Regions from separate parts of the Rhizobium oryzihabitans genome, predicted to be linked through region 1. Evidence: riboswitches for the same ligand, from Rfam matches in the RefSeq annotation. Region 1 holds a riboswitch; each other region holds the start of a gene.
What was found. Region 1 has a riboswitch for thiamine pyrophosphate ahead of thiC (phosphomethylpyrimidine synthase ThiC). Riboswitches for the same ligand answer to the same signal wherever they lie in the genome.
Positions count from the first base shown of each region.

Region 2: linked by a shared signal. The riboswitch ahead of thiB (thiamine ABC transporter substrate binding subunit) and the one ahead of thiC (phosphomethylpyrimidine synthase ThiC) in region 1 are both predicted to bind thiamine pyrophosphate.
Region 3: linked by a shared signal. The riboswitch ahead of G3A56_RS18165 (ABC transporter permease) and the one ahead of thiC (phosphomethylpyrimidine synthase ThiC) in region 1 are both predicted to bind thiamine pyrophosphate.

Region 1 covers NZ_CP048632.1:2,528,295-2,538,635, reverse strand. The annotation lists gene thiC (phosphomethylpyrimidine synthase ThiC) at 1-1,400, opposite strand, end outside; TPP riboswitch at 1,495-1,606, opposite strand; gene G3A56_RS12910 (acyl carrier protein) at 1,790-2,041, shown strand; gene G3A56_RS12905 (acyl-CoA dehydrogenase family protein) at 2,041-3,222, shown strand; gene G3A56_RS12900 (amino acid--[acyl-carrier-protein] ligase) at 3,227-4,135, shown strand; gene G3A56_RS12895 (DUF1839 family protein) at 4,142-5,125, shown strand; gene G3A56_RS12890 (glycoside hydrolase family 2 protein) at 5,122-7,578, shown strand; partial or broken gene G3A56_RS12885 (serine aminopeptidase domain-containing protein) at 7,546-9,365, opposite strand; gene G3A56_RS12880 (ABC transporter ATP-binding protein) at 9,711-10,341, shown strand, end outside.
Region 2 covers NZ_CP048632.1:2,376,526-2,386,866, reverse strand. The annotation lists gene G3A56_RS12235 (rhizobiocin) at 1-250, shown strand, start outside; partial or broken gene G3A56_RS12230 (MFS transporter) at 405-1,681, opposite strand; gene leuC (3-isopropylmalate dehydratase large subunit) at 2,112-3,533, shown strand; gene G3A56_RS12220 (M48 family metalloprotease) at 3,592-5,052, opposite strand; gene G3A56_RS12215 (thiamine ABC transporter ATP-binding protein) at 5,360-6,076, opposite strand; partial or broken gene thiP (thiamine/thiamine pyrophosphate ABC transporter permease ThiP) at 6,073-7,696, opposite strand; partial or broken gene thiB (thiamine ABC transporter substrate binding subunit) at 7,716-8,728, opposite strand; TPP riboswitch at 8,766-8,876, opposite strand; gene G3A56_RS12200 (VOC family protein) at 8,922-9,314, opposite strand; gene G3A56_RS12195 (ABC-F family ATP-binding cassette domain-containing protein) at 9,407-10,341, opposite strand, start outside.
Region 3 covers NZ_CP048635.1:299,880-310,220, reverse strand. The annotation lists gene alr (alanine racemase) at 1-515, opposite strand, end outside; gene G3A56_RS18190 (Lrp/AsnC family transcriptional regulator) at 643-1,101, shown strand; gene thiD (bifunctional hydroxymethylpyrimidine kinase/phosphomethylpyrimidine kinase) at 1,318-2,115, opposite strand; gene thiE (thiamine phosphate synthase) at 2,112-2,774, opposite strand; gene G3A56_RS18175 (hydroxyethylthiazole kinase) at 2,761-3,501, opposite strand; gene G3A56_RS18170 (ABC transporter substrate-binding protein) at 3,504-4,448, opposite strand; gene G3A56_RS18165 (ABC transporter permease) at 4,445-5,230, opposite strand; TPP riboswitch at 5,359-5,461, opposite strand; partial or broken gene G3A56_RS18160 (alpha-glucosidase) at 5,498-7,488, opposite strand; gene G3A56_RS18155 (carbohydrate ABC transporter permease) at 7,501-8,358, opposite strand; gene G3A56_RS18150 (carbohydrate ABC transporter permease) at 8,363-9,274, opposite strand; gene G3A56_RS18145 (ABC transporter substrate-binding protein) at 9,450-10,341, opposite strand, start outside.

The sequences.
Region 1 (10,341 bases):
GTGCCGAACCAGCCAATCATCGCGGCCCCGATGCCGGAGGTGATATGATCGTAACCGGGGGCGATATCGGTGGTCAGCGGCCCGAGCGTATAAAAGGGTGCCTCGCCGCAGGTCTTCAACTGCTTGTCCATGTTCTCCTTGATCTTGTGCATCGGCACATGGCCGGGGCCTTCGATCATGACCTGGCAGTCCTTGGCCCAGGCGATCTGCGTCAGCTCGCCGAGCGTTTCCAATTCCGCAAATTGCGCCGCATCATTGGCGTCGGCGATCGAGCCGGGTCGCAGGCCGTCACCCAGCGAGAAGGAAACGTCATAGGCGCGGCAGATATCGCAGATCTCATCGAAATGCTCATAGAGGAAACTTTCCTTGTGGTGATGCAGACACCACTTGGCCATGATCGAACCACCACGTGACACGATGCCGGTGACGCGGTTGACGGTGAGCGGGATGTAATGCAGCCGAACGCCGGCATGGATGGTGAAATAGTCCACGCCCTGCTCCGCCTGTTCGATCAGCGTATCGCGGAACACCTCCCAATTGAGATCCTCTGCAATGCCGTTGACCTTCTCCAGCGCCTGATAAAGCGGCACGGTGCCGATCGGCACCGGCGAATTGCGGATGATCCATTCGCGGATATTGTGGATGTTGCGGCCGGTCGAAAGGTCCATGACGGTATCGGCGCCCCAGCGGATCGCCCAGACCATCTTCTCCACCTCTTCGGCCATGGAGGAGGTGACGGCGGAATTGCCGATATTGGCGTTGATCTTCACCAGGAAATTGCGGCCGATGATCATCGGCTCGAGTTCCGGGTGGTTGATGTTGGCGGGGATAATGGCACGGCCCGAAGCAACTTCCTGACGAACGAATTCAGCCGTTACGTAGTCGGGGATCTGCGCGCCAAAACTCTCGCCATCGCGGATCAGCTTCTCTTTCGCAGCTTCGCGTCCGAGATTTTCCCGGATGGCGATGAATTCCATTTCCGGCGTGATGATGCCGGCACGCGCATAGGCAAGCTGGGTCACCGCCTTGTTCGCCGTGGCTCTCAGCGGCTGATGGCGCACGGAAAATTCGGGCGTCAGGCGCTCGCCGGTTGCAAAGCCGTTATCCTCCGGCTTGACGTGCCGGCCGTCATAAGCCTCGACATCGCCACGCGCCACAACCCAGTCGTGACGCAGACGCGGCAGGCCCTTTTCGATCAGAACGGCGTATGAGGGATCGGTATAGGGACCCGAGGAATCATAGACCGTCACCGGCGGTTCGCCGGCGGTCGGGTGAACGGCGATCTCGCGCATCGGCACGCGGATATGCGGATGTAAAATTCCGCTTTTATGGGTTTTCGTGGAGGCGGGATGCGGCCCGGTTGTAACCGAAAGCGGGATATTCTTGGCAGCGATATTCATCATGAGGCTCCAAAGTTTGACAGTGGAGACCCAGTTCGAGCCGGAATGATGGAAAATACCGAAGTGCCGACACTGGACGCCATACGCCAGCCGACCTTCGGTCTTTGCACCGTCCCTACGCCAGTATGAACTGGATCAGGTTCAACGGGTCACTGCGCATGAAAGCAGAATCTCAGCCCCTTGACGGGACACCCCTGGTGAATGGAGGATAGCAAAAGACACCACCCGACATTTGTCAAGGGCGCGGATCAATGCTTGGCAACGGTGCGTGAATGTCGCATGTTGCCGTCAGCTGTAGTTAACCTAACGGTTTAGGTGAATATTATCGTTTGCAACGTAACGATAAGCACAAACCATCCTAATGTGAAATTCACGGGAGATACGTTGGAATGAATGCGACTATTCGTGAAATACTGGCAAAATTCGGCCAGCTTCCCACCCCCGTCGATACGATTGAAAATGAAGCCGATCTTTATGCGGCCGGCCTTTCTTCCTTTGCATCGGTGCAATTGATGCTGGGTATCGAGGAAGCTTTCGATATCGAATTCCCGGACAACCTCCTCAACCGCAAGTCCTTTGCAAGCATCAAGGCCATCGAAGACACCGTTAAGCTCATCCTGGACGGCAAAGAGGCCGCCTGATGAACGTAACCGTATCGCCGCAGGATGAAACACTGTCGGCGCGCGCGAGCCGTGTCGCGACGATCGCCGCCAAACATGCGGACGAGGTGGATGTCACCGGCCGCTTCCCTGAGGAGGCTGTCGATGCATTGAAGCGGGAACGCCTGCTGGGCATCCAGATCCCCTCCTCCCTTGGCGGCGAAGGGGCCTCCCTGCAGGAAATCGCCGATATCTGTGCCCGGCTTGGCCAGGCCTGTTCGGCAACCGCGATGATTTTCGCCATGCACCACATCAAGGCATCCAGCCTTGTGGAACATGGCGAGGCAAGCGCTTGGCATGCAGGCTTCATGAGCCGCATTGCAAACGAGCAGCTTCTGCTTGGCTCTGCGACGACCGAAGGCGGCATCGGCGGCAATCTGCGCAATTCAATCTGCGCCATCGAGGTCGACGGAGACTTCTGCCAGCTGGAGAAGGACGCCACCGTCATTTCCTATGGCAGCAATGCCGATGCCATCCTCATCACCTCCCGCTCCCACAAGGATGCCGCGCCCGCCGATCAGGTGATGACCGTCTTCCTGAAAAATCAGTACACGCTCGAAAAAACCCATGTCTGGGATACGCTTGGCATGCGCGGCACCTGTTCGGACGGTTTCCTGTTTCGCGGCGAAGCGCCGGCAGTGCAGATATTCCCGAAACCATTTGCTGAAATCGCGGCGCAATCGATGCTTGCAAGCTCCCATCTGCTGTGGAGCGCCGTCTGGTACGGTATCGCGTCCGACGCCGTGCTGCGCGCCCAGTCCTTTGTGAGAGCAGCGGCGCGCAAGTCACCCGGCGTCGCTCCGCCCGGCGCGATCCGACTTGCTGAAGTTTCCACCAAACTGCAGGTGGTCAAATCCAACATCATCGCCGGCATCAAGGCTTACGAGGACACCAAGAGCGACCCGGACAAGCTCATGTCCATGGCCTTTGCAGTGGCCATGAACAATGTGAAGATCTGCTCTTCGGAAACCATTCTTCAGATCATCGACCACGCCATGCTGGTCTGCGGCATCATGGGTTACAAGAACGGTACGCCCTACAGCCTCGGCCGGCACCTTCGCGATGCGCATTCCGCCCGCCTGATGATCTCCAATGACCGTATTCTCGGTAACTCCGCCAATCTCCTGCTGGTTCACAGGCAGGACACCAGCCTTTTGGGATAAGACCATGGACATGCAAACATCCTTTCTCGATCGACTGTTCGAAGAGGGCCTGCTGATTGAAACGGGTGTGGACGGTCTTTACGGGCGCAGCGGCCAGTTCGAGGACGTCATTGCCGCATTCGAACGGCTGATCGACCGCACGGGCGGCGCTGACGGCGCGGAAGCAATCCGTTTTCCGCCGGGCATCAACCGCGCCTATTTCGAAAAAAGCGGCTACATGAAGAGCTTTCCGCAGCTTGCCGGCACGGTCCACTCCTTCTGTGGCTGCGAGCTCGACCATGTCAGCCTGCTGAAAACCATGGATGAGGGCGGCGACTGGACCAAGGATCAGAAAGCCACCGACATCGTGCTGACGCCGGCGGCCTGCTACCCGCTTTATCCGACGATTGCCAAGCGCGGCGCGCTGCCTTCCGGCGGCGGTCTCTACGACATCCAGTCCTATTGTTTCCGCCATGAGCCCTCCAAGGACCCCGCGCGTCAGCAGCTTTTCCGCATGCGTGAATATGTTCGCATGGGCACGGAGAGCGATGTGACCGAATTCCGCCAGACATGGATGGATCGCGGCGTGGCGATGATGGAAGCCGTGGGGCTCGATGTCACCATCGATGTGGCCAACGATCCCTTCTTTGGCCGCGCGGGCAAGATGCTGGCCAACAACCAGCGTGACCAGAACCTGAAGTTCGAACTGCTGATCCCCGTCACATCCGCCACCAACCCGACGGCCTGCATGAGTTTCAACTATCATCAGGACGCCTTTGGCCAGAAATGGGATTTGAACCTCGACAATGGTGACGTGGCCCATACCGCCTGCGTCGGTTTCGGTCTTGAGCGCATTGCGCTGGCGCTCTTTGCCCATCACGGTCTTAATGTGAAACAATGGCCTTCCAAGGTCGTGGAAACGCTCTGGGGCTGATCGTTCATGCGGCAGATTTTCCCCGGTCTCGATCCTCAAAATTATGTGCAGCATCCGCTTCATTCCTCAGAGAGAATGTGGCCGGAAACCAATTGCTACATTGATCTGTGGATCGAGGTGCTGGCCGCCAGGGGCCTGCCGCCGGAAGCCATGTTCGGTTTCACCCTGACGCAGGATTTCGAAGGCGACCAGTTCACCTTCTTCAAGGTGCCGCTGGAAGATCTCGAAGCGCTTTATGGCGTTCGCGCCACCGAGCTTGCGATCTTCGACCGGGTGGAAAACCACATTGAGGCGCAGCTGGAGCGCGGCCGCATCTGCCTGATCGAGATGGATAGCTTTTATATGCCCGATACCCACGGGGTGGGCTACCAGAAGGAGCACGGCAAGACCACCATCGCCATCAACCGGCTCGATCTGGCGAAGCGGGAACTCGACTATTTCCACAATTCCGGTTTTTTCCATTTATCGGGCGAAGACTTTGACGGCCTGTTCCAGCACCATCTGCAGGAAACCGACCCGCCATTCCTGCCCTATACGGAATTTGCAAAATTCGCGGACACCAATCCTTCACCGGCCCATATCCGCAAGACAGCCGAACGGCTGCTGAAGTTTCATTTTTCAAGACGTCCTTCCGCCAACCCGGTCAAGGCTTTTGCGGCCGTGTTTCCGGCCCAGGTGGAGAAGGTCGCCGACAGGCCTTTCGGCTTTTTCCATAAATATGCCTTCAACACGCTGCGCCAGCTCGGCGCCAATTTCGAACTGGCGGCAAGCCATCTCGAATGGCTGGACAAGGACGGCTTTTCTGAAGCCAGAGACCATGCATTGCGCATTTCCGAGGTCGCCAAGACCGTACAGTTCCAGCTTGCCCGCGCCGTGACGCGCCGCAAGTTCGATGCGCTCGCCTCCGTGCTCGATCCGGCTGCGGAAGCATGGGATGGCCTGATGGACAGCCTTGCTGCGAAACTGTCGAACGCCAGCGAGGCCGCGTGAGGATCTACCTTCCGGGCGAAAGCGTAGAATTGCTGAGCGAAGGCTGGACGCTGACGCTGACGCCGGCCGATGCCTTCGAGACGCCGTCGGATATTTCCGCAACCCTTGAAAGCCTTAACGTATCCGTTCCGAGCACTGTGGCGCAGGCCTTGGAAATGGCCGGAAAATTCGATCGCATTGCCCCGGCAGCCCTTAACGACAGGGACGCCTGGTATCGCCTGACGATGATTTCCGATGTCCGCGAAAGGGCAATCCTGCGCTTCGATGGCCTGTCGACAATTGCGGAAATCTTCTTCAACGGCGAATTGATCGCGGCCAGTCAGAGCATGTTCGAAAGGCTGGAGGTTCCAGTCAAGCTGACGGGTGCGGACGAACTGTCGATCTGCTTCCGGGCGCTTGCGCCGAGGCTTGAAAAAGCCGGCCCGCGCGCCCGCTGGCGGCCACAGATGATGAACACGCAGGGTCTGCGGCTCATCCGGACAACGGCACTGGGCTATATGCCCGGCTGGTGCCCGGAAATCCATGCTGCCGGCCCATGGCGACCCATCAGCCTGATAAGGCAAGACGGAGTTCTCTGCACAGCCCGATCTTCACTGGATGAAACCGGCACCGGCAAAGTGGGTTTTGCACTGGAAACAGACCGCACCGTTGCGACCGCACGCCTGATCTGTGCCGGATACAGCACCGATCTTTCGAGCATTGAAAATGGCAAATTCTCCGGCGAACTTCACATACCGGGCGTCGAAACCTGGTGGCCACACACGCATGGCAGACCGGCTCTCCACGAGATCATTCTGGAGCTGGACGGCAAACAACACCGTCTCGGACGGACCGGCTTTCGAAATCTCGAGATCGATCACGGCGAGGACGGCAACGGTTTCGGGCTGAGGGTAAACGGACAATCCGTTTTCTGCCGTGGTGCGGTCTGGACGACGGCAGACATTGTGCGTCTGCCGGGATCGAGACCGGATTACGAACCATGGCTCAGGAAAGCCGCCGAAGCCGGCATGAACATGATCCGCGTTGGCGGCACCATGGCTTATGAGACGCCGGAATTCTTCACGCTCTGCGACGAACTCGGCATCATGGTCTGGCAGGACGCCATGCTCGCCAATTTCGATTACCCGGCAAAGGACGAAGCCCTCCGCCAGCATATCGTCACGGAAATCTCGCAGTTCCTTGAGACGACGGCCCTTTCTCCCTCGCTCGCCGTCTTTTGCGGCGGCAGCGAAATGTACCAGCAGGGCGCAATGCTCGGTCTGCCGGAGCAAATCTGGAAAGGAACGCTCACCGAGGAAATCCTGCCGGAAGTGGTGGTCGAGAAACGGCCGGACACGGTCTATGTCGCCAACTCACCCTCGGGTGGCGCATTGCCCTTCTTCCCCAACGCCAGGGTCGGCCATTATTATGGCGTCGGCGCCTATTGCCGTCCGCTGGAAGATGCCCGCCGGGCAGATGTGCGCTTTGCCGCCGAGTGCCTCGCCTTCGCCAATATTCCCGAGCAGGAAACCCTTGACAGACATCTTCCCGCGCTGGCGGTGCATGATCCGCGATGGAAGGCCCGCGCGCCACGCGATCGCGGCGCCTCCTGGGATTTCGAGGATGTTCGCGACCATTATCTAAAACTGCTATACGACGTCGAACCGGATGTGCTGCGCCGCGAGGATGGCGGTCTCTATCTCGACATGTCCCGCGCCGCCACGGCCGAAGTCATGGAAGCAACCTTCGCCGAATGGCGCCGCGATGCTTCTTCGTGCCAGGGTGCCCTGGTCTGGACCCTGCAGGATCTGGTGCCCGGCGCAGGCTGGGGTGTCATCGACGCCACCGGCAGGCCGAAATCCGTGTGGCATGCGCTGAAAAGAGCATTTCGCCCGATACAGCTCAGTCTTTCCGATGAAGGCACAAACGGGCTGGACATTCATCTCATCAACGAAACCGGAAACGGCCTTGAAGCAATGCTGGAGCTGACCTGCCTGCGCGACGGCACACAACCCGTTGTCCACGCCAAACGGCCGCTGACGCTTTTGCCGCGACAGAGCCAGACCATCGCCGCAACGGGCATGTTCGGCGCCTTTTTCGACACCACCTACGCCTATCGTTTCGGCCCGCCATCCCATGATGTCACGGTTGCCCGGCTTCGTGATGTGGCGACCGGACATGTCATCGCCGACGCCTTCCATTTTCCGCTTGGTCGGAAAAAGGCGCTGCATGCCGCCAATCTTCAGGTGGCAGTGCGCGATGAAAATGGCGGCTGGTCACTGGAAATCAGCACGGACCGGCTGGCTCAATCCGTCCATGTCACGACGGAAGGTTACCGTGCCTCGGAAAACTGGTTCCATCTCGCCCCCGGCGAGAGCAGGAAAATCGCCCTATTGCCGGAGACTACGGCATCCGAAACGCCGCCTTCCGGCGAGGTGATGTCACTGGGGTCGAGCCGGCGATTTTCCTTTTAAAGCCAGTCGCTTCACCGCATCGATATAGGTTTTTCTCGCTTCAGGCGTCGAGAGATTGTGGTCGGCATCGGGAATGATGGTCAGCGAAACATTCCGATAGGCCGACAGTCCCCTGCCATCGGCATCGAAATAATACTGAAAATGCTCAAGCCCGTCGTCATTGTCGCTGTAAAGCAGGCTGATGGCGGTGTTCTGCGCCTTCAACCTGTCAAAAGCGCCGTAGACGGCGCGCCCTTCCTCGCTTCCCCTGCGGAAAAGCCTCGCCGTTTTTGTCTTGAGCTTCTTGAGCGTCGCCTTGACGATGTTCAGCCCGGCGCTCACCACATCGACATCGCCGCTGATGAGGCGCTTGAATGTAGCGCCCTGACGAAAACGCTTGCTGTATTCACCGAAGGAGCGCGGCCGCTTGTGCAGCGCCTCATCAACCGAGCGGCCTTTCTGCCAGTGGAAGACGACCGGATTAACGGCGACGACGGCGCTGATCCTGTCATCGGCAAGCGCGCCGTTGAAGGCGAGATAAGCGCCGCTGCAGCGGCCCGCGGCAATCAAGGGTCCTTTGCCGCGCCGGCCGAGAAAATCGAGCGCGGCGGCCACATCGTCATTCTGCGCAACATCATAGAGAACCTGATCGGGCACGTTCTTGACGGGAGGACTGTCGGCAATATTGGCTGCATCGAACCGGAGCGAGGCGATGCCCTCGCGCGCAAGGGCGCGGGCCGTCTGCACGGAAAGCCTGCCCCAGCCCGCATGCCGGTCATAGGCCGCGCCAAGAAGAAGAACAGAAGAGACCGCCTGCCGATCGTCTGGCTCGCAAAAGACACCGAAAAGCCGCCCGCCTTCGCCAAATTGCACCGGCTGCTCGAAGAACCCGCGACCGTGCTGGGGGCGTTGGTGGTAAAATCCGACCGCCGGCCCACCGCATCCCCGGCGCGGGCCTTGGACAGCACCCAGTCATGAAGCCGGTTCACCACATCGCCGGATATTTTCGACAGCGTCGGGCTGGAGACGAGATCGTCATAGCCGGAAAACTCCGCCTCCTCCACCTCACCGCCGATTGTGGCGAGGCGTTTTGCGAAATCGCCGTCGGTCACCCGGCCTGACCTCGACAGGACCAGAATGGCGCGTGCCGGAGCGGCATCCAGATTTGAAAGATTGACCTTCTTGATCCCGTCGGCAACACCCGCCGGCATCACCATGCCCGCAATCGCGCCAGCCTCCGCAATGCGCTGGTCTGAGCGAAGACCAAGTCCGTCATCGATCATGGAAGACCACATGGCCAGCTCGCGAAGATAGGCGCGACCGGAGACAACGGGCCCCAGAAGCGCCATGGAACCCACAGCGGCTTCACCGGCAAGCGCCTGTGCGGCGATCAGACAACCAAGGCCCTGGGCGATGACGGCCACTCCGGAACAGCCGGAAAGACGTTTGAGATAGTCAAGCGCCGCCCGCGTGTCGGAAAGCCAGTCCGCCGTTCGGCCCATGTCTTCCGGATCAAGCGCATCACCTGCACCGTGATAATCGAACCGCAGACTGGCGACACCCGATGCGGCCAGCCGCTCGGCCAGAATGCGCTGAAACTTGCGGCTGCACAGCTCCTCCATGCCCCAGGGGCTGACGAAAAGAACCGCATGATCCTGTTTGACGTCTTTGCGCGCCGGATGGAAAATACCCGTGCACCCTTCAAAAGAAACCGGATGCGCGATCACCCCATCCGATGCAATGCCTGAAAGCGACAACGTATCAAAGGAGGGTTCATTGCCGGCGCGCTCTGAAATATCTATCGCCATCAACCTTGCCATTATTGCGCCAGTGGGTGGCTCAGACATTCATCGGGTTCACTATACAGAAGTCTCATAACGCCTGTTCAACAATAAAAACAGTAACATTAGAGAAATATAGAAATACCGCCGTGTTCCATATGTCGCAAAAGCGGCGTGACAAAGGAACATGCCGATAGGTTGGCCAGCGTGCGGCCCAGGCGCTATTTTGCTCGAAACCGCTTGAATATACTGATAAATAGCGAATCTCATACCTATTTGCAGGAGGAGGTTCCGCCGCCTGGCAGCCTGATCGTCTTGACACCGCGCAAACCAACACGCCGGGCCTGGCCCGACCGGTCATAGAAGTTTTATATGGAACAAAGCCTTACGCGTTACATCTGGTCGCACACACGGCGGCAGCAGCTTTTCATCCTGCTGATCGTCGCCCTGTCCATGATCCCTTACTTCCTCGCATTCGATCTGCCCAAGCAGATCGTCAATGGTCCCATTCAGGGAGACGGTTTCGAGGGGGCGAACGCAACGCAGCTTTTCATGCATCTCACGGTCGATATTCCCTATTGGGGCACCGTGACATTGTTCCCCGGGCTCGAGCTCAACCGCATGTCGATGCTGATGGCGCTCAGCCTCACCTTCCTTGCGCTTGTCATCATCAACGGGCTCTTCAAATATTACATCAATACCTACAAGGGCCGCCTTGGCGAGCGGCTTCTCCGTCGTATCCGTTTTGAACTGATCGACAGAATCCTGCGGTTTCCGCCCACGCATTTCAAGCGCGTCAAGGGCGCCGAAATCTCCAGCATGGTGAAGGACGAGGTCGAGCCGCTGGGCGGATTTACCGGCGATGCCTTTGTGCAGCCGGCGCTTCTCGGCGGTCAGGCGCTTTCAGCGCTCTTCTTCATCCTCGTGCAGAATTTCTGGCTGGGTCTGATCGCGGCCTTCATGGCCGCCATCCAGGTGGGCATCATTCCCAAGATGCGACGCC
Region 2 (10,341 bases), 150 kb from region 1:
AAGCGCTGGCGCCGATACCTTCGTCTTCAATCTCGGCGACATGGCCAAGAGCATTGTTACCGACACCATCACCGGCTTCAATGCGTCGATGGACAAGCTGAAGCTGGTCGGCACGACAATCAGCAACTGGACAGTGTCGACCTATGAGGCAGACACCATTGTAAGCTACAACGTCGATGGCGCGCACAAGGGCGAGAAAATCGTTCTTGAGGGTGTTCACCTGACAGGCAGCGACTGGTTCACTGCATAATTCTCTAAAAGAGAATTTCTGCACAATACCCCTTAAATAGTAGTGGCCCGGACACATGTCCGGGCCACAATTTTTTATGTTGATGCGGCAAGGGACGGCTTTGATCGAGAAGCCTCAACAGCTGGCGAGGTGCCCCCATTGTCGCCTTCCGAAATCAGGCCGCCTCCGCCTGATTGCCCATTTTGCGCGCCGCGATGATGACGAGCACACCTGCTAGCGCAAGGCAGAAGGCAAGGAAGAACATTGGCGCAATCGTGCTGCCGGTTTGATCCTTGATCCATGGCACCACGTTCTGCGCCACGAAACCACCCAGATTGCCGACGGAGTTGATGGCGGCGATGCCGGCAGCGGCACCTGCTCCCTCAGGAAGCGGCCGGGCAGGCTCCAGAACACCGGCTGGCCGGCGAAAATGCCCGCAGCGGCGATGCAGAGGAAGGCGAACTGCAGGACCGGGTCGCTGAGCAGCGCCGACATCAGCAGGCAAAACGCGCCGACGAAGGCAGGGCCGACGATATAAGGCGTCTTGTTCTTCGCCTTGTCGGCTGCCAGAGGCACGACGAAGAGGGCGACGGCCACGATCACCCAGGGGATGATGTTGATGAAGCCGTTGGCGGTGTTGGAAACGCCGAAGCTCTTCACGATCGTCGGCAGCCAGTAGCTGAGACCATAGGCCGCCAGCGGAAAGCCGACATAGCAAAGCGCCATGAACAGCACACGCGGATTGATCAGGGCCTTGAAGCCATCCTCCGCATGCTCTTCCATGCCCTTGTTTTCTTCGGCCAAGCGGTTCTTCAACCAGTCCTTCTCAGCCTGGGTCAGGAACTTCGCCTTTTCCGGTGTATCATCCAGATAGAAGAAGGTGGCTATACCGGCGATGACGGCGGGAATACCCGTTGCCAGGAACACCCACTCCCAGCCGGCATAACCAAGGAAACCATCGAGATCGAGCAGCATGCCGCCGAGCGGTGCGCCGATCGCATTGGCAAGCGCACTGAAGATCATGAACAGGCCGATCATGCGGCCGCGATAATCGCGCGGGAACCACAGCGTCATCAGGAACAGCACGCCCGGGAAGAAACCGGCCTCGCAAAGCCCCAGCAGGAAGCGCAGGATGTAGAACATCGTGGCATTCTGCGTATAGGCAAGCGCGATGGTGACGGCACCCCAGGAAACCAGAATGCGGGCGAACCATTTGCTGGCGCCAAAACGGTTGAGGAACAGATTGCTGGGCACTTCGAAAATGAAATACCCGATGAAGAACAGCGAAGCGCCAAGTCCATAGGCATATTCGCTGAGGCTCAGCGCATCGACCATCTGCAGCTTGGCATAGCTGACGTTTTGCCGGTCGATATAGGCGATGAGATAGAGAAGGCCAAGAAACGGCATCAGCCGCCAGGTGATCTTCGAGATAAGGGATTTTTCCGATACCATATGCTTTTCCCTCCCTTCGATTGCTCGTCGAAATGCAAATGATAAGGGGACCCATCTATATGTGCGGCGCAAAATACGCAAGTTGCATTGCATCATAACCAATGGTGAAAGGGCTGCAAAAAAGGCACTTCAAGGTCGCAAGCAGATGGTGCGGCGCACATTTAAGTCGCCGCGTCAGCGTTTTACGGTCGGCATGCATTCATATTGCCGCGAAACCGGCAATCTGCTATGAAGACCGCCATGGGATCTAAATTCGGATGTCTCGCGCAGAATGTATATGTGCTGCAGGACCACAAGCGTCTGCCGGCACGATTTTTCGCGCGCATTTCCGGGGCGCTCAACAGCCGACTTAGGCTCGCCTGACAGCACCACGCTGTCCACCGCCGTACTGAACCCTGATTTACCTTTTCCATGACAAGGCAATTGAGCCATGAGCGCATCCAGCACCCTGCCCCGCACCCTCTATGACAAGATCTGGGACGACCACGTCGTCAATCGTGATCCGGACGGTACCTGTCTTCTCTACATCGACCGTCACCTCGTCCATGAGGTGACGAGCCCGCAGGCCTTCGAAGGCCTGCGCATCGCCGGTCGACCGGTCCATTCGCCCACCCGCACACTCGCTGTCGTTGATCATAACGTGCCCACCACAGCCGACCGGCTGGAAGGCATCAAGAATGAGGAAAGCCGCATCCAGGTGGAAGCGCTTGCGCAGAACGCCAGGGATTTCGGTGTCGAATATTATTCCGAGCGTGACAAGCGCCAGGGCATCGTCCACATCGTCGGCCCTGAACAGGGCTTTACCCTGCCGGGCATGACGATCGTCTGCGGCGACAGCCACACCTCCACCCACGGCGCTTTCGGCGCGCTGGCGCATGGTATCGGCACGTCTGAAGTGGAGCATGTTCTGGCGACCCAGACACTGATCCAGAAGAAGGCCAAGAACATGCTGGTGCGTGTCGATGGCAAGGTTCCGGATGGCGTTACCGCCAAGGACATCATCCTCGCTATCATCGGTGAGATCGGCACGGCGGGTGGAACCGGCCATGTGATCGAATTTGCAGGCGAGGCGATCCGGTCACTCTCCATGGAAGGCCGCATGACGGTTTGCAACATGACCATCGAGGGCGGAGCCCGCGCCGGTCTGATCGCACCGGATGAGACCACCTTCGATTACATCAAGGGCAAGCCGCGCGCACCGCAGGGCGAAACGCTGGAACAGGCCATCGCCTATTGGAAAACGCTGAAATCCGACGAAGGCGCCCACTATGACAAGGTCGTGGTGCTCGACGCGGCCAACCTGCCGCCGATCGTCTCCTGGGGTTCTTCGCCTGAGGACGTGACTTCCGTAGAGGGCATCGTTCCCAATCCGGATGATATCGAGGAAGAAAACAAGCGTACTTCCAAGTGGCGTGCGCTGGATTATATGGGCCTGAAACCCGGCACACGCATCACCGATATTGCCATCGATCGCGTCTTCATCGGTTCCTGCACCAATGGTCGTATCGAGGATTTGCGTGCAGCCGCGAAGATCGTCGATGGCCGCAAGGTGGCTCCCACCGTTTCGGCCATGATTGTGCCCGGCTCCGGTCTCGTGAAGGAACAGGCGGAGAAGGAAGGTCTGGACAAGATCTTCCTCGAAGCCGGTTTTGAATGGCGCGAACCGGGATGCTCCATGTGCCTTGCCATGAATGACGACCGCCTGAAGCCCGGCGAACGCTGTGCCTCCACCTCGAACCGCAACTTCGAAGGCCGTCAGGGTTACAAGAGCCGCACCCACCTCGTCTCTCCCGCCATGGCGGCGGCAGCAGCCATCGCAGGTCATTTTGTCGATGTGCGTGAGTGGCAATAATTGCCGGACGACGGCTTGAACAGCAAACCCGGAGCGATCCGGGGTTTTTCTTTGAGCTTTATTCCGAAATGATCTTCACCCGCTGGCCGGGCTGAAGCGTAGCGGTGGCGCTCATCGCATTGATCATGCGGAACATGTCGAGCTTCCGGTCGGTCCCCATCATCCGCGCGGCGATCGTTGCCACGGTTTCACCGGACTTCACCGTCACCACCCGCACCCGCAGCGGCTTCAGTGAAGCGATCTCCGACGGAGTCATCTTGCGGAAGCTTGTGCGCAGCACGTTGGCGATGGAATCAAGCTGCGCATTGCCCTTCGGCACCGCCGTCAGGAAACGGAATATCTGTTGCCCGACACGAATGACGGTCACGTCGAAATCCCATTTGTCGGCGGTCGCCCGGGCTGTGGCGGCTTCCAGGCCGTTGATCTGCGTTTCCTTCACGGTTTCCGGTATCAGGCCGGCAACCCAGCCGCTGGTCAGATAATTGGCAAGGGTGGTCTGCTTCGGGTCGGCCACGCCGTCGAAACGGATCGCCATATCGCCCGGCCCCGTTGCAAGCACCGCCTCCACCTTGTTATCGATGACGAAACCTTCCGGCACGTCGAAGCGGATTCCGAGCGTTCCGTGGAGGAACGTCTGGCCCCTGACGTAACCTTCCTGCGGGCTGTCGCCATAAAGCAGGCCGTCTATGCCATCCAGAAACCAGTCGCGCCCACGGTCCCCGACCTGCCCCTCCTGGCCAAAGGCACGGGCGTGCCGGCGCGCAAGCTCGATGCGCTGCGGCGTGTTGGGGTGGCTCGAAAGGAAGTCGAGGCTCTGGTCGTTTTCCGGATCGGCCGAGGAAAAACGCGCATAGGCGGCCATGGAATCCAGAAAACGCGGCGATGCAAAGGGGTCATAACCGGCCTCACCCAACATGCGCACGCCAATCACATCCGCCTGCAATTCCTGCTGGCGCGAAAAGGCCGCGAGCCGCAGCTTGCCACGTGCAAGCGCCTGCTTGCCGGCAAGATCGCTCGACAGAACCTCGGCAACCACGCGGCTCGCAATCACCTCCGCCTCTTCCCGGCGCTGGCGCTCGATACCGTGGTTTGCGGTGACATGGCCCATCTCATGCGACAGCACGGCTGCGACTTCCGAGGCATCGTTGGCGAGCGCGAGAAGCCCGCGCGTCACGTAGAGATAACCGCCCGGCAGCGCAAAGGCGTTGATGGCAGGCGAATTGAGGATGGTGATGCGGTAGGACTGCTGCGGGTTTTCCGAAACGGCTGTCAGAGCACCGGCGATGCGCGCGACGAGCCGCTCCGTCTTCGCGTCACGATATTCGCCGCCATAACTCGCCACGATACGCGGATGTTCACGCGCGCCCATCTGGGCACGGGGATCGTTCTTCTGCACCTCTTCCACGGTCTGCGGATTGTCCGAGGGGCGCAAGGTGGACTGGTAGGCCGGGCTGAAGAGAGACTGGCACGACGACAGGAGCACAGCGGACGCCGTCAGCAAAGACCACGCGGCAGCCATCCTGCCCGAACGGCTAAGGCCTGAACGGGAGAAGAGCCTCCCCTGTGCAGTCATGCTATTTCTCATTCTCTATGCCTGCCCCTAACGTTCCTGATCATCCGTTAATTGCAGACCAGAATAACAGATTCGCCCCAACGAGCCATGAATGTCGAAACGGTAAAAACGATCCATCAAGTCCGGAATATTCCTGAAGAACGCAATAATTCTCGTCTTTTCTCGGGCAACAACTTGAAACTGGCAAGTGCAAATTAGCGCCATTGAAGTCATCTAAAGCGATTGCCAGCGAGGCGCGTCGAAAATAAGGCGATCAGCCGTTCAGAAAACTCTCCACCGCCTTCACATTTTGTGTGGCGAAGAAATCTGCGGTCGCGCCAGTGTAGACGACCCGGCCACGATCAAGAAAAACCACCCGCTGCGCCAGCTTTTTTATGTCTTCGGGATGGTGGGTGACAATAATCACCGTGTTTTTTGTTTCAGCATGCAAGTCCAGAAGCAGGGAGGCCATGCCCGCCCGCAACCCCGGATCGAGGGCCGCGAAAGGTTCGTCGAGCAGCATGACAGGTCTTTTCCGGACCAGCGCACGCGCCAGCGCCGCCCTCTGCCTTTCCCCGCCGGAAAGCGTTCCGGGCAAACGTTTGTCAAAACCGGCAAGTCCCACGCGTGTAAGCGCCACGTCGATCCTCTGCCGGTCTTCCGCCCGCAGTTTCAGCCCGGGGCTGATGCCGAGCGCGACATTGGTGAAGATATCGAGATGGGCGAAAAGATTATTGTCCTGGAAGATCGATGAAACCGGCCTTTCGGAAGGATCGAGCGCCTTCATGTCCTGCCCGCCGATCAGGACGCGCCCGGAATCGGGAACCTCGAAACCAGCGATGAGATTGAGGAGCGTCGACTTTCCCGAACCGGAGGCCCCGACCACGGCCGTCGTCTGGCCTTGCGGGAAGGTGCAATCAAGATCGAAATCCTGCGTTCCAAGCCTCAGCGTGACCTTGTCCAGCCCCACGGCAAATTCATCGCCCGTCATATGTTCGCCCTTGCTGATTGGGATTGCCGTGAAACACCGCCGGCGGCAAGCAGCAGGCAGACGATGCCAAGAATGAATGCGTATCCGGCGGCATCATTGGTGCGGTAGCTGCCCATATTGCTATAGACCAGCCATGGCAAGGTCACGAAACTTTCCGAACCGAACAGGGCAACCGCCCGAGATCGCCGAGCGAGAGGGCCATGGCAAAGGAAAACGCCATGAGTAAAGGCCGCCGCAGAACCGGCAGATCGGCAAACCGCAGCCGCGTCAGTCCCTGAAGCCCAAGGCTGGCGGAGAGCCGAGACGTGCGTAAAAAATGGCTGGTGAAGGCTGGCTCCAGCACCCGCATGGCAAGCGGCAGCGCCATCAGCATGTTGATCAGCGCCACAAGAACGGGAGCATAAACGCTGACATCTCCAAAGGGCCGCAACAGCAGGAACCACCCGCTTCCCAGCACGACGGGCGGCACCAGGAGCACAAGCGAAGACCCCGCCCGAGCGTGGTGGACAGAAATCGCAGCGGTCGGGCGGCATGCCGTCCGGAAGCCACAGCCTGGCGCGCACGGATGATCGCGAAGCAGCAGAGCACGACAAGGGCTGCGGATAGCAGGGCGATGGCAAGGCTGGTCGCAGCAGCGCGTAGGAAGATCGGCGCCGACAGCAGGCGCAGCAGGTCGGCATTCAGACCTGAGACTGTTATGGCGACAAGCGGAAGACCAATCAGCAGAACAGCAAAAGCGATGGCCATCCCGTCCCAAAGACGGGCACCAGAGCCCTTGCCGTCGAAACGGCGAATGGGACGGCCAAGCGAGGCAATTTCCGCCTCGGGCGATGGCAAAAAGGCGAGAAGGCCAAGCAGTATCGCCGTGAGGGCGATCTGCAGAACCGAAAGTGCAATCGCCCGCTGCGGATCGAAATCGAACCGGAGCGCCTGATAGATCGCCACTTCCAGTGTCGTTGCCGCCGGCCCGCCGCCCAGCAGAAGCACGAGCGTGAAGCTTGTGGCGCACAGCATGAAGACAAGCCCGGCAATGCCGGGAACCAGTCGCGAGACCGTCGGCCATTCGATGAAACGGAAAACCGCAACCGGCCCCATGCCGAGGCTCGCGGCCATGCGCCAATATTCGCCCGGAATGCGCTCCAGCCCGGCCAGCATCAGCCTCACCGCGACCGGCAGATTAAAAAACACATGCGCGATGAGGATGCCGGAAAGGCCATAAATACTGAAGGGCTCATCCGCACCTGCAAAAACAAGGGCCGTATTCAAAACACCCTGCCTGCCCCAGATGGCGATGATGCCGAAGGCGCCGACAATGACCGGCAGCCCCATCGGCACCGCCATTAGCCGGATGATCCATATCCGCCCCGGAAAATCTTGTCGGCGGGAGAGCGCCAGTGCCACCGGCAGGCCTAGAAGGATCGATAGGACGGTCGACAGCGTTGCCTGATAAAGCGTGAAACGCAGGATGCGCAGCGTATAGGCATCCATGATGCCGGCGGCGGGTGCACCGGCATCGAAAGACAGAAGGGCCGCGACAGCGAGCGCCATGAACAGGAAAACGGCGGCAAAGGCCGCCGTTCCGGCAATGATCGACCACCTGTAGTCGCGACGCAGCATCATGCGCGGGCGTGCCTCTTCCTCAATTCATGCTCATGGCTGCAAGCCATTCGTCGATCCAGGCCTTGCGGTTCTTCGCCACCTCTTCCGGGTCCATCAGGAATGTCTTCTGCGGCACGACGAGTTTGGAGAACGCCTCGGGCAGGGGCTTGGACGTTTCAGCGACCGGCATCATCCAGTTGTTTTCCGGAATGGCATCCTGAAATCCTGATGTCAGCGTGAAAGCGAGGAACTGCTTCGCCAGTTCCTTATGCGGCGCGTTTTTGAGAAGGCCGGAAACCTCGATCTGGATGTAGTGCCCCTCGGAAAAAGCCGCGGCCTGATAGCGATCCGTCTTTTCCGAGACCATGTGATAGGCAGGCGACGTGGTGTAGGAGAGCACCATCGGAACCTCACCCTTGGTGAAGAGGCCATAGGATTCCGACCAGCCCGGCGTGACGGTGAGGATGCGCTTTCTGAGCTTCGCCCAGGCTTCCGGGCCTTGTCGCCATAAACCGACTTTACCCAGAGCAGCAGGCCAAGCCCCGGCGTGGAAGTGCGCGGGTCCTGAATGGCGATCTTCTGCGAGGGGTCGCCTTCCACGAGGTCCTTGAGACTCGTCGGCGGGTTTTTCACCGTCTGCGTGTCATAGATGACGGCGAAATGCCCGTAGTCGTAGGGCACGAAAACATCGTCCTTGTAACCGCCCGGCACCTTGGCCGCCGATGCATCGATGCCGCTGACATCAAAGAGACCGGTCTGTTTCGCTTCCGCGACCAGATTGGTGTCGAGACCAACGACGACGTCCGCCTTGGACCCTGCGCCTTCAAGCTTCAGACGGTTGAGAAGCGCAACACCATCCGCCACGCCAACGAAATTGAGCGTGCATCCGCAGACCTTCTCGAAGGCTTCCTTCACCTTGGGGCCGGGACCCCATTCGGAAACGAAGCTTTCATAGGTGTAGACGGTCAGTTCCTGTTTATCTTGCGCAGCGGCAAGACCGGGCAGAAACAGCGAAGCGGCAACGAGAAAACTCGGGAAAAGACGACGGCGCACGGGTACCTCCTCATAACAAAAAGGGAAATAGCCGCTTGCCTTGAAGCCGTCTAATCCCTCCGCCGGTATGAACCGGATCAGGTTCTTCGGGTTGGCAAGCCTCTCAGCCTTTTGCACGCAAGCACAAAAGACACCCCGTTAGATCATGATGATGATGTAGTCCCGCCGTCTCTGATTGGCAAGATGGCTGCCGTCAGCCCTGCGCCGTCATATGGACCAGTTCCCAGACGTGACCGTCCGGATCCTGAAAGCTGCCGGCATACATGAAGCCATGGTCCTGAACAGGTTTCCAGCCGCTTCCGCCGGAAGCAAGCGCCGTTTCGATCATCCGGTCGATTTCTTCGCGGCTTCCCGCCGTAAGACAGGTCAACACCTCTGTGCTGCGCGTCGCATCGGCGATATCGCCATTGATGAAATCGCGAAAACGCTCTTCCTGGAGAAGCATCACGAAGATGTTCTCCTCAACGATCATGCAGAGCGTGCGGTCATCCGAATATTCCGGATTGAAGCTGAAACCGAGAGCCGTGAAGAAGCTTCTGGATGTCTCGATATTCTTGACCGGCAGATTGACGAAGATCATGCGCATTTTCTGAACTCCTCCGAACCCGCACAGGAAACGGCAATTCCGCCTCCCTGTCAAAGGCGGATGAGGCCTCAGTCAAGAAATCGCGACCGCAGTCACCCCTCAATTTCCTCGCGCAGCATCTCCAGCTCCAGCCATTCCTCTTCCATGGCTTCAAGCTTTTCGCGCAGCTTTGTCATTTCCTGCGCCAGCGTGTTGAAGGCAGCGGGATCCTTGGTGAAGAGATTGGGATCGGCCATGCGCTGCTCGCGCTTTGCGATTTCGCCCTGCGCCTTTTCCATCTCCTTGGGAAGATTTTCGAGCGCGAACTTCTGCTTGAAGGAAAGCTTGGCCTTGGCCTTTGAAGGGTCCTGCGACGCGGAAGCGGAAGGTGCGGCCTTCGCCCTTTCCTGCTTCTCCGCCTTGCGTTTTTCTTCCGCCGCACCCTTTCGCTGCGCCATCATGTCCGAATAGCCACCGGCATATTCGATCCAGCGTCCATCCGGCTGGTCCGGATTGGCGGGCGCAATGGTGGAAGTAACGGTGCGGTCGAGGAAATCGCGGTCGTGGCTGACGAGGATGACCGTGCCGGAAAAACCCGCAACGATTTCCTGCAACAGATCGAGCGTTTCAATATCGAGATCGTTGGTCGGCTCGTCGAGGATGAGCAGATTGGTCGGCTTTGCCAGAATGCGCGCCAGAATAAGACGGGCGCGCTCACCACCGGAGAGGTTGCGGATCGGCGTGCGGGCCTGTTCCGGCTGGAACAGGAAGTCCTTCATGTAACCCGTCACATGTTTCAGTTCGCCGTTGACCAGCAGATTATCGCCTCGCCCGTCGGTGAGGTAATGGGCAAGCGTATCGTTCGGATTGAGATCTTCGCGCTTCTGGTCGAGCGTCGCTATCTCGAGATTGGTGCCGAGCTTCACCGTGCCGCTGTCCGGCTCAAGCTGTCCGGTCAGCATCTTCAGAAGCGTGGTCTTGCCCGCACCATTCGGGCCGACGAGACCGATGCAATCGCCACGATGCACCCGCAGCGAAAACGGTGCGA
Region 3 (10,341 bases), on a different replicon from region 1:
ATCACAAAGGCAATGTCGATACCCTCCAGCAGCTGCGGCCCGGAGGCGAGGACTCCAAGCTCTTCGGGAGAGAGGCCGAGACGGCACATGCCAGTATCGATCTGCACCGCGGCGGGCAGTGGCTTGCCGAGCTTTTTGGCATGGGCCGCCCATTGTGCGATCTGTTCCAGTGAATTCAGAACCGGAGTGACGGCCATGGCGGCGCAGGAGGTCTCGTTGCCGGGCTGAAGCCCGTTGAGGACGAAAATCCGCGCTTCTGCTGAAAGACGCAGCCGGAGCGCCAGCGCTTCATCAATGTGTGCAACGAAGAAATTGCGGCAACCTGCATCGAACAGGGTCTGTGAGACGATATCGGCACCGAGGCCGTATGCGTCGGCCTTGACGACCGCTGCCGTCTGAGCCGTGGGGGCCATGGCCGCAAGGGTCAGGTAATTGTCGCGCAATGCGCCGAGATCGATAGTCAGATGGCCGCTTGCACCACCGGCTGCCTGCTGGCGGCTGATCTGCATGTCCATGGTCGTTCACCCTCATTTTTATCATATGAGAGTATTGCAACGATTATCGAATTTCTTGGCTATTGTTCGAATAACATGCGATAAAATTCCACTCTACGCAACTTTCCTTGCCGTATTGGAATTTTCTATGTCGTCACTCGATGCGACCGACCGCCATATTATCCGCCTGCTCAGGCTCAATGCCCGCATCAGCAATGCGAAACTCGCCGCAGAGGTCGGCCTTTCGGCCTCCGCCTGCCTTCGCCGGGTCGATATTCTGGAGCGGGAAGGTATCATCAGGGGTTATACGGCGCTCACCAGCGGCCTTGCGGGCGGCGAGGTGATCTCGGTCATCGTGCAGATCACGCTCGATCGCCAGACGGAGGATTTTCTCAACCGTTTTGAAAACGCGGTGCGGCGTTATCCGGAAATCCGCGAATGTTACCTGATGACAGGCGGATCGGATTATTTCCTGCGTTGTGAAGCGGAAAGTGCGGGGGATTTCGAGCGTATTCACAAGGAGATTTTATCGAAGCTGCCGGGTGTTTCGCGGATTCATTCGAGTTTTGCGATCCGGAATGTGCTGGCGACGCCGAAGGCGCGGTAGCGTGGAGTGTGGGGCTTACCCCCCTCTGTCCTGCCGGACATCTCCCCTCAAGGGGGGGAGATCGACAAGTGGCCCGCTCCGCGCATTTCAGTCAGCGGACGAGACCCTAACACCGACGATAAAAGGGACCGAGCGACTGCCCCATCCGATCTCCCCCTTGAGGGGGAGATGTCCGGCAGGACAGAGGGGGTAAGCCCCACACTCCGTGTCTCGATGTCACCCCCACCACTTATAAAAATGATGCACCGGCCCTCGCCCCTGACCAACGGCAAGCCCACGGCCAGCGTCAAGCGCACCATTCAGGTAGTCCTTCGCCAGCCCCACCGCTTCCGCCAACTCATAGCCCATGGAGAGATAGGCGGTAATCGCCGCCGCCAGCGTGCAGCCGGTGCCGTGGTCGTTTTTCGTGTCCACCCGTGGCGCGGAAAGCGCCTGCATCGTGCCGCCTGCGAACAGATAATCCGTACTCTCAGGCCCATCGCCATGGCCGCCCTTGATGAGCACGGCTTTCGCGCCCGCCGTCAGGATCTTTTCTGCCTGACGGGTGATTTCGCTCTGCGTGGTTGCCAGCGGCGTGCCTGTCAGCAACGCTGCCTCTGGCAGGTTCGGCGTGACGATGGCGGCGAGCGGCAGGAGGTCGCGACGCAACGTCTCGATGGCGTCCTCATGCAGCAGCCGGTCGCCTGATGTTGCCACCATGACCGGATCGAGCACCACCGGTTGGGTCTGCTGCCGAAGCCGCGCCGCGATGGCGGCGATGGTTTCGATCCGCGATACCATGCCGATCTTCACTGCATTGACGGCAAGATCGGAAAAAACCGCATCCATCTGCGCGACGATGCTTGCGACGGAAATATCCTCCACCGCCGTCACGCCCCTGGTGTTCTGGGCGGTGATGGCGGTGATGACGCTGGCGGCATAGGCGCCGAGCGCCGAGAAGGTCTTGATGTCGGCCTGGATACCCGCGCCGCCACCGCTGTCGGAACCGGCAATGGTCAATGCAATGGCTGTCATGGCTGTCTCGCTTTCAGCGCCGTGTCGACTGCCGCGCGGAAGTCCTTGGTTGCGCTGGCAATATCGCCGGCGCGGAAGATGGCGGAAATGACCGCGACGCCATCCGCACCGGCGGTGACGACGGGTGGCACACGGGCAAGATCGATGCCGGCAATGGCGCCCACCGGCATTTCCGGCCGCCACTCACGCAAAAGGCCGCGCAGCAGCGTGAAACCATCGATACCGACCGGCTTGTCCGGATTGACCTTGGAAACCGTCTCGAACACGCCACCGATGCAGGCGTAGTCCGCGGGCATGGAGGCAGCCCGTTCGGCATCTGCCCGGTTCTTGACGGTAAGGCCGATGATTGCCTTTTCGCCGAGAATACGTCTGGCGGTTTCGGCGTCCATGTCGTCTGCGCCAAGATGCACCCCGTCCGCACCGGACGCGAGCGCCACATCCACCCGGTCGTTGATGACGAGCGGCACGCCGGTGCCGGCGATAGCCTCGTGGATGGCCCGCGCGTTCTCGATCATTTCACGAGTCGAGCCATGCTTGTCACGATATTGCAGGATGGTTGCGCCGTTGAGCGCGGCCGCCAGAGCAAGCTCGGCCAGGGGCGCGACATCGCCGAGGCTCGCATCGACCAGCGCATTCAGGCGGTAATCAACCTTGTTCATGCTCGATCCTTGCATGTCTTGTTATCTCCTCACTGGAAACTTCGGAAAGCGCATCCAGAAACGCCGGTTCGAATGTGCCGGGACCCTTTGCGTTGACGGCGGCGATTTCGGCGGAAACGCCGGTGACGGCGAGTGCAGCGGCCGCGGCTGTCAGCGCGTCCTTTTCCACCGCCATGAAGGCAGCGATGACGCCGCCAGAGAGGCAACCGGTGCCCGTCACCTTCGCCATCCACGGGTGGCCGTTGACGATGCTGACGCTCCGGGTGGCATCGCGCAGATGATCGACCGGCCCGGTCTCGATCCGCACCGCATCCGGTACGTCGCCAATCAGGCTCATCTCCGCGCGGTTGCCGCGCACGATGGTGGGTGAAAGCGCGATCAGTTCGCGTGCGAATTCCAGCCGCGACGGCGAATAGTCGCAATGCACGGGGTCGACGATCCAGGGTTTTGCCGATGCATTGGCGATCTCGATCGCAAGCCGGATAACCCTGCGCCGTTCCGCATCCAGCGTGCCGAGATTGACGGTAAGCGCATCCGCCTTGGCGACGAAACTCTCGATTTCCTCAAGCGAAGTGGTCATCGATGGAATGCCGCCGACGACGGTGATGCCGTCGGCGGTGAATTTCTGCACGACGGTGTTCATCAGGCAATGCACGCGCGGGCGCGCTTGCCTCACCCTTCCGAGGATCTCGGCGGCCTTTGCCGCTGTCGGAAAACTGTCTGCCATGGTCACTGCAGCTCCACGGCGATGTCGTCCGCCGCCGGCGCCTGCTTGATCAGCTGCATGTCCCGCATGAATTCGCCGAAGCGGGTGTAGCGGGTGCGATCGAGTGCGGCGGGACGCTTGGCGAAACGGGGCAACGTGTCGAAAAACGCCTGCTTGTTCAGCGCATCGTCAAGGTTCGGATAGGCCTTGATGAAAAGCTGCCAGGATTCCTGCGGATGGTTGGTGATGAAGATCGCGGCCTGTTCCACGGCGGAGAGGAAACGCGGCAGGCGGGTGTCCTTCGCAAGATCGCGATGGGTGACAAAGATCAGCTCGTCATAGGCAGGCACGCCATGTTCCTCTGGGAAGAAGGAGCGGCCCTCGTGCCCCTCAAGCTTCATCTGCGTCAGTTCGAAATTGCGGAAGCCGCCAAGCGTGGCGTCCACCTTGCCGGCGATCAGGGAAGGCGAGAGCGAAAAATTGACGTTGACGAGTTCCACATCGTCTTTCGTCAGGCCGTCCTTCTCCAGCATGCGCTTCAGCATGGCATCTTCAAAACCGGAAACGGAAAAGCCGATTTTCTTTCCCTTCAGGTCCTTCAGGCTTTTGATCGGCCCATCGGCCAGAACGGTGACGGTGTTGAGCGGCGTTTCCACCAGCGTACCGAAACGGACGAGCGGCAGCCCGGCATCGTGGTCGAGATAGAGATTAGGCTGGTAGTGGACGCCGATATCGGCCTGTTTTGCCGAGACCAGACGCGGCACGGCGGATGGGTCTGCCGGCGGAACCAGTTCGACCTCCAGCCCCGCATCGGCAAAGAGCCCGCGTTCCTTGGCGATCACCATCGGCGCGTGGTCCGGGTTCACGAACCATTCCAGCAACACGGTCAGCTTGTCGGCCGCCTGCGATTGCATGGGGGAAAGCACGCTTGCTGCCGCGACGACGAGGGAAAGAAGAGTTCGCTTCATGGTGCTGAAAGTCTCCGCAAATATTTGAAAGGAATGAGGTGTTCTGTCTCTTTGGCCCAAGGGGCCAGATTGGCTGTCGCCCGGTCGACGGCAAGCCGCAGCAGCACCGCCATGACGGCGAGAATGGCCATGGCGGCGAACATGGTGTCGGTCTGCATGCGGGCATTGGACTGGATCATGACGAAACCGAGCCCGGCCGAGGCGCCCACCCATTCGCCGATGACGGCGCCAAGCGGGGCGAGCGGTGCTGCGACCCTCAGACCGGAAATGAGCGAGGGGAGTGCCAGCGGCACACGCAGCCGGGTGAGGATCTGCCAGTGGCTCGCCTCCGTCAGCGAGGCGGCGTCGAGGATCGCACGGTCGGTGCGGTTGAGACCATCGGTGAAAGAGGAGGCGACGGGAAAGAAAATGATGATCCCTGTCATGACCACTTTCGAGGCCATGCCGAAGCCGAACCAGAGGACGAGGATTGGGGCCAGCACGAAAACCGGAAAAGCCTGCAACACCAGAACCATGGGCCAGACGAGGCGGCCAAGACGCGGGATGGCGGCAATCGTGAAGGCAACGAGAATGCCGGCCGTGACACCGGCGAAAAGCCCGACGGCCATTTCGCCAAACGTCACCATGGCCTGTCCGAACAGAAAACCCGGCTGGCGCAGGAAAGCGGCGGCGACATCGGCAGGCGAGGGCAGGATATAGCGCGGCGGCGCAAACAGCCATGTCCCTGTCTGCCACAGAATGAGCAGAAGCAGGACGCCGTTCAGCGCATGGGAGGGACGCATGGGCCGGACCTCAGACGCAACCGCACCATGTGCGAAGGACGGGAGGTTTCAGCATCATCATTCGGTCTCCAGATGTGACAATCACGGAGATCCGGGAAAAGCGGAGAAGAGAAAGGGCAGCACCTTGAAAGCGCGACAGTTTCCGTTCCTACGCCGGCATGACCCGGATCAGGTTCAAGGGTCCGGCTCATCGCCGTCTCAGCACCGTTCGGTGCTCCCCTCGGAATGGGTCGGAAACTGTCGCTTTTTTAGCTGGCTGTCAACGGCTCAGATGCTGCGAAGCTGTTCAAATAGCTGACGATGGCTGCTATCGGCGCGATAGAAGACAGCCGGTTGGCCAAGCGGCGCTTCGACGGTCGCCTCGCGTCCGCCGGGATGATGCTCGCCGCTCCACAAATGCACCCATTCCCCGTTGCCGGGAAGATAGAGCGTGCGCTGCTCTTCTCCGGCTTTCCAGACGGGTGCGACCAGCATATCGGCTCCGTAGAGATAGCAGTCCTGGAGGGTGTAGGTCTGCCGGTCATCTTCGTAATGCAGGAAAAGCGGGCGCTGCACAGGCAGTCCGGTCGTGGCCGCTTCGGCGGAAAGCGATTTCAGGTAGGGGCGAGTGCGGTGTAGAGGGTCGTCATGCGGGCGAAATGGGAAAGAACCGCGTCGTCCTGGTCGATCTGGAGGTTGTCGCGCGGGCGGTTGCCCTCATGGGTGCGCATGACGGGGGTGAAGGCGGCCATTTCCGCCCAGCGCATGATGAGTTCCGCTGTTCTGACATTGCCGAACAGGCTGGTATATCCGCCAATGTCGGAATGGTGATAGGCGTTGCCCATGAGGCCGGAAGAGAGCGCGCCGCAGATGACGGTGACGAGGCCGTCGTGACGGGAGAAATCGACCGACTGGTCGCCACCCCAGATGAGCGGGCAATGAGCCTGCACGCCGGTGAAGCCTGCCCGCATGAAGAACAGCGCCTCGCCAGTCTTGCCGCGGCTTTCGACGCCCTTCGCATTGACCTCGGCCCAGAGTGTGGGCCAGGCATTGTGCATCAGCTTGGCGTCGACGCCGTTCGACAGCGTGATGTCGATCGGCAGATATTCGCCGAAATCGGCCATCCAGCCGGAAAGGCCGAAATCCAGCATGTTCCGGCCGATGATCTCCTCGGCAAACCATTCGGCTGCGGCTGGATTGGTAAAATCGACCACGCCGCAATCGAATTCGCCGAAATCCACCAGCGCCGTCTTGCCGTCCGCGCCGGTGGCGAAATAACCGGCCGCTTCGGCCACGGGGAAAAGCGGTCCGTCGACGCAGAGATAGGGGTTCACGTAACCCAGAAAGCGGACGTCCTGATCGGCAAGCTCGGCTATCTTCTGGCGAAGATGCGGATAGCGGGTGTCATTGGCCTGCCAGTCCCAGAAGAGACGCGCGCCGAAGGATGTCTGGCGAAGCCCCACCCAGTCCTCGCACCACAGGCCTGAGACCTTCGTTCCGGCGGCGCGGATTTTTTCCAGCCGGGCAAAGGAGTTGACGCCGTCCTTTAACCCGATGATCGCGCCATTATAGACCCATTCCGGCAGTTCCGGCTGGCGACCGAACCGCAGCGAGAGGGCGGAAACGATATCGGTGAAATGATCGCCCGCGAAGAATTCGATACGCTCCGGGATCGTCCAGATCTCGATTTCGTGGAAATCGGCATTGCGGAAATCGAAGACCGAATAGGCCGTTGTTTCCACATGCAGCGCATATTTGCGCGAGGAGAGATAGGTCGGCTGCGGGTAGTTGGTGTTGTAATAGTCACCACCCGCCTTGCCGCTGACATCCGACTTGAAGGTGATTTCCGTTGTCTTGTCGCGGCCGACGCCGGGCTCCGACGTCCAGAGCGGGAAACGCCGGCCGCGCATGTCGAAATAGGACATTTGTTCGCCGCCGCCCCAGACATGCTCATCCGTTTCCGCGACGACCCGCAGCCACAGGCGGTTTATGGTCTCATCCAGCGCCGTGAACTGAATGGCATTGCCGTTCAGTGTAAGGCGAAGGCGTGGGGCCTGTCCGGGTGCGGAGGAAAACGTGACGCTATCGCCGCTGACTTCGGCATGGCGCAGCGCGGTTCGTTCGATGACATAGTCTTCGATATCGAAATTGCCGCGATACATCTCCATCCGCTCCTTGCCGAAGCCGGCAAAGATGGCCGGGTTCTCAGGCGAATGGGAAAGGATGATGCGGCCGCCGATTGCAAGCGTGAAGCCGTTGCTGGTCTTTTCGAATGACATGATTATACCTGTTTAGCCCTTGAGACCGCCGGCGGTGAGGCCGGAGACAACGCGTTCCTGAAAGATGACGATCAGGATGGCGACCGGCACGATGCCGACCACCAGTGCTGCCGAGATGACGGGCCAGGGGAAAGCGAACTCGCCCTGATAAAGCTGAATGCCGACAGGCAGCGTGCGCAGTGCTGGATTGGAATTGAAGGAAAGCGCCAGCAGGAATTCGTCCCAGGCGTTCACGAAGGCAAGAATGCCGGCGGTGAAGACGCCCGGTGCGCAGAGCGGCACCACCACCTTGAACAGCGCGCCGATGCGGGTGCAGCCATCGATCATGGCGGCGTTTTCCAGATCGCGCGGGATGCTTTCGAAGAATGACACCAGCATCAGCGTGCAGACCGGCAGGGAGAGCACGGTGTAAGGGAGGATCAGCGCCGTCCAGCTATTGAGCAGGTTGAGCGCGCGCATGATTTCGAACAGCGGCACCAGCAGCGTCACCAGCGGGAATGTGGAAACGGCGATGATGAGCGAGAGGATCAGCGCCCGGTATTTGAGGTCAAGCCGCGCCAGCGCGTAAGCCGCCAGCACCGAAATCAGGATGGTGAGTGCGGTTGAAAGAAGCGCCACCATGAAGCTGTTGAAGAGAAACAGATGCAGCGGCTGGTCGGAAAAAGCCTGCATGTAATTGGCAAGCGTCGGTGCATGCGGAAACCATGTGATCGGTTTGACCGTCAGTTCCGCTTCGGTTTTCAGCGAGGTGAACAGAATCCAGATTGCCGGAAACAGCCCATTGACCAGCAATATGGAGGCCGCAATGAAGCGCAGCGGCTTGCCGGAAAAGAAGGAGGACAGGCCGGAGGAGGTCGCAACGGTGCTCATGGGATCAGTCCTTCGTCCGGATAATGCGGAGATAAACGGCGGTGACGCACATGGAGAGCGCAAACATCATGACCGCCAGCGCCGAACCGTAACCGAGATCGAGGAAGGAAACGGTGTTCTGGTGAATATACATGGCAAGCGTCGTGGTGGATGTGCCGGGGCCGCCGCCGGTCATCATGTACGGAATATCAAAGGTCTGCAGCGCCGTGATCGTGCGGAAGATGAGGGCAACGACGATCGAGGGCTTGAGCAGCGGCAGCGTGATCTCGAAGAATTGCCTGAGCTTGCCGGCGCCATCCACATCCGCGGCCTCATAAAGCGAGCGTGGAATGGTCTGGAGGCCGGCAAGGATCATCAGCGCCATGAAGGAGGAGGTCTTCCAGATGATGGTCAGGCAGATGGCTGCAAAGGCCCAGTTCGGCGAGTTGAACCAGATGATGCCTTCAAAACCCAGCCGGTTCAGCACGTCGTTGACCACGCCATATTCGTAGTGGAAGAACCATGCGAAGATGAGGCCGGCAAAGGACAGCGGCAGCGCCCAGGGAATGAGCAGCGACAGGCGCATCGGCCATTGCATGGAAAAGGGCAGGTTGGCGAGCAGTGCCAGCCCGAGCCCCATGAACAGCGCGCCCGGCACGGTGATCAGCGTTATCAGCACCGTGTTCCAGGTCGTTTCCCAGAAAATCGGGTCATCGAGCATTGCCGTGTAGTTTTCAAAGCCGATGAATTCCGCCGGCAGGCCGGAGGTCAGTGAAAGGCTGAAAAACGAGGTATAAACGAGCCGCGCTACCGGATAGACGATGATGAGCGAGAGAAGAATGGCCGCAGGCGCCAGCAAAAGCACGGCAAGCGACCGGTCGCCGAGATCGAGCCACCGCGTCCAGCGCGGCAGCTTCTTCTCGTCCACCCTGACCATCGTTCTTTCCGGCATTGCCACGTCTGCCACTCCCGCAACTGGATTCACGTCATCGTCTCCCGATCGGACCGGTTAAGACCCGGCCCGTTTATCGCACCGCTTGCGCGGTTTTCACTGGTTCGATCAAAGCGGCCGGAAAGGGCATGGCAGGCATGCCGCTCCCCGGCCCTGAAGCTTAGCGCAGCACGCGCCGCAGACGGCTTTCCATCTGCTTTGCGCCGTCCTCCGGCGTCATCACACCCGCAAGCACGCCGTTGACGGTGGTGCGGATGGTTTCGCTGACCTCGTTGTAACGCGGCGTGACGGGGCGGGCCTTTGCCGTTTCAACGACGGGAAGGGCATCCGCAAACCACGGGATCGCCTTGGTGACATCGGCATCCTTGTAGAGCGAGGCATAGGTGGGCAGCAGCGTGGCGTTGATGGCCATGAATTTCGACACATCCTGACTGGAGAGATATTCCACCAGCTTCTTTGCTTCATCCTGCTGCTTGGAATAGGCGGACACGCCGAATTCCCAGCCGCCGAGGCAGGTCGTCTGCTCACCGCCCTTGACGGCCGGCAGGCGGGCGACGCCGACCTTGTCGTTGACCTGCGATTCCTTGCCCTGGAAATGGGTCCAAGCGTAAGACCAGTTGACGGCGAAGAGAACCTTGCCCGCCTGGAATTCCTTGCGGGTGTCGTCGGTCGCGACTTCGGAAATATTCTTCTTGGAAATGCCTTCGTCGACGAAGCTCTTCCAGAGCTTCAGCGAATCCACGGCCGCCTGATTGTCGAAGTTCAGCTTGCCATTTTCGACCAGCGACTTGCCTTCGCTCCAGTAGGGTAGCAGGAAGGTGCAGACGGCGCCTTCGATTGCCTTGCCCTGGAAGGAGAGACCTTGAAGTTCAGGGTTCTTTTCGCCTTCCATCACTTTCTTGGAGGCTTCCTTCAGCTCGTCCCAGGTGGTCGGCGGCTGGATGCCGTATTTGTCCAGCAGATCCTTGCGGTAATAAAGGAACATGGAATCGGCGAAGGCCGGCAATGCCACGATCTTGCCGTCCACGGTGTTGGCTTCGGCATAGGTCGGC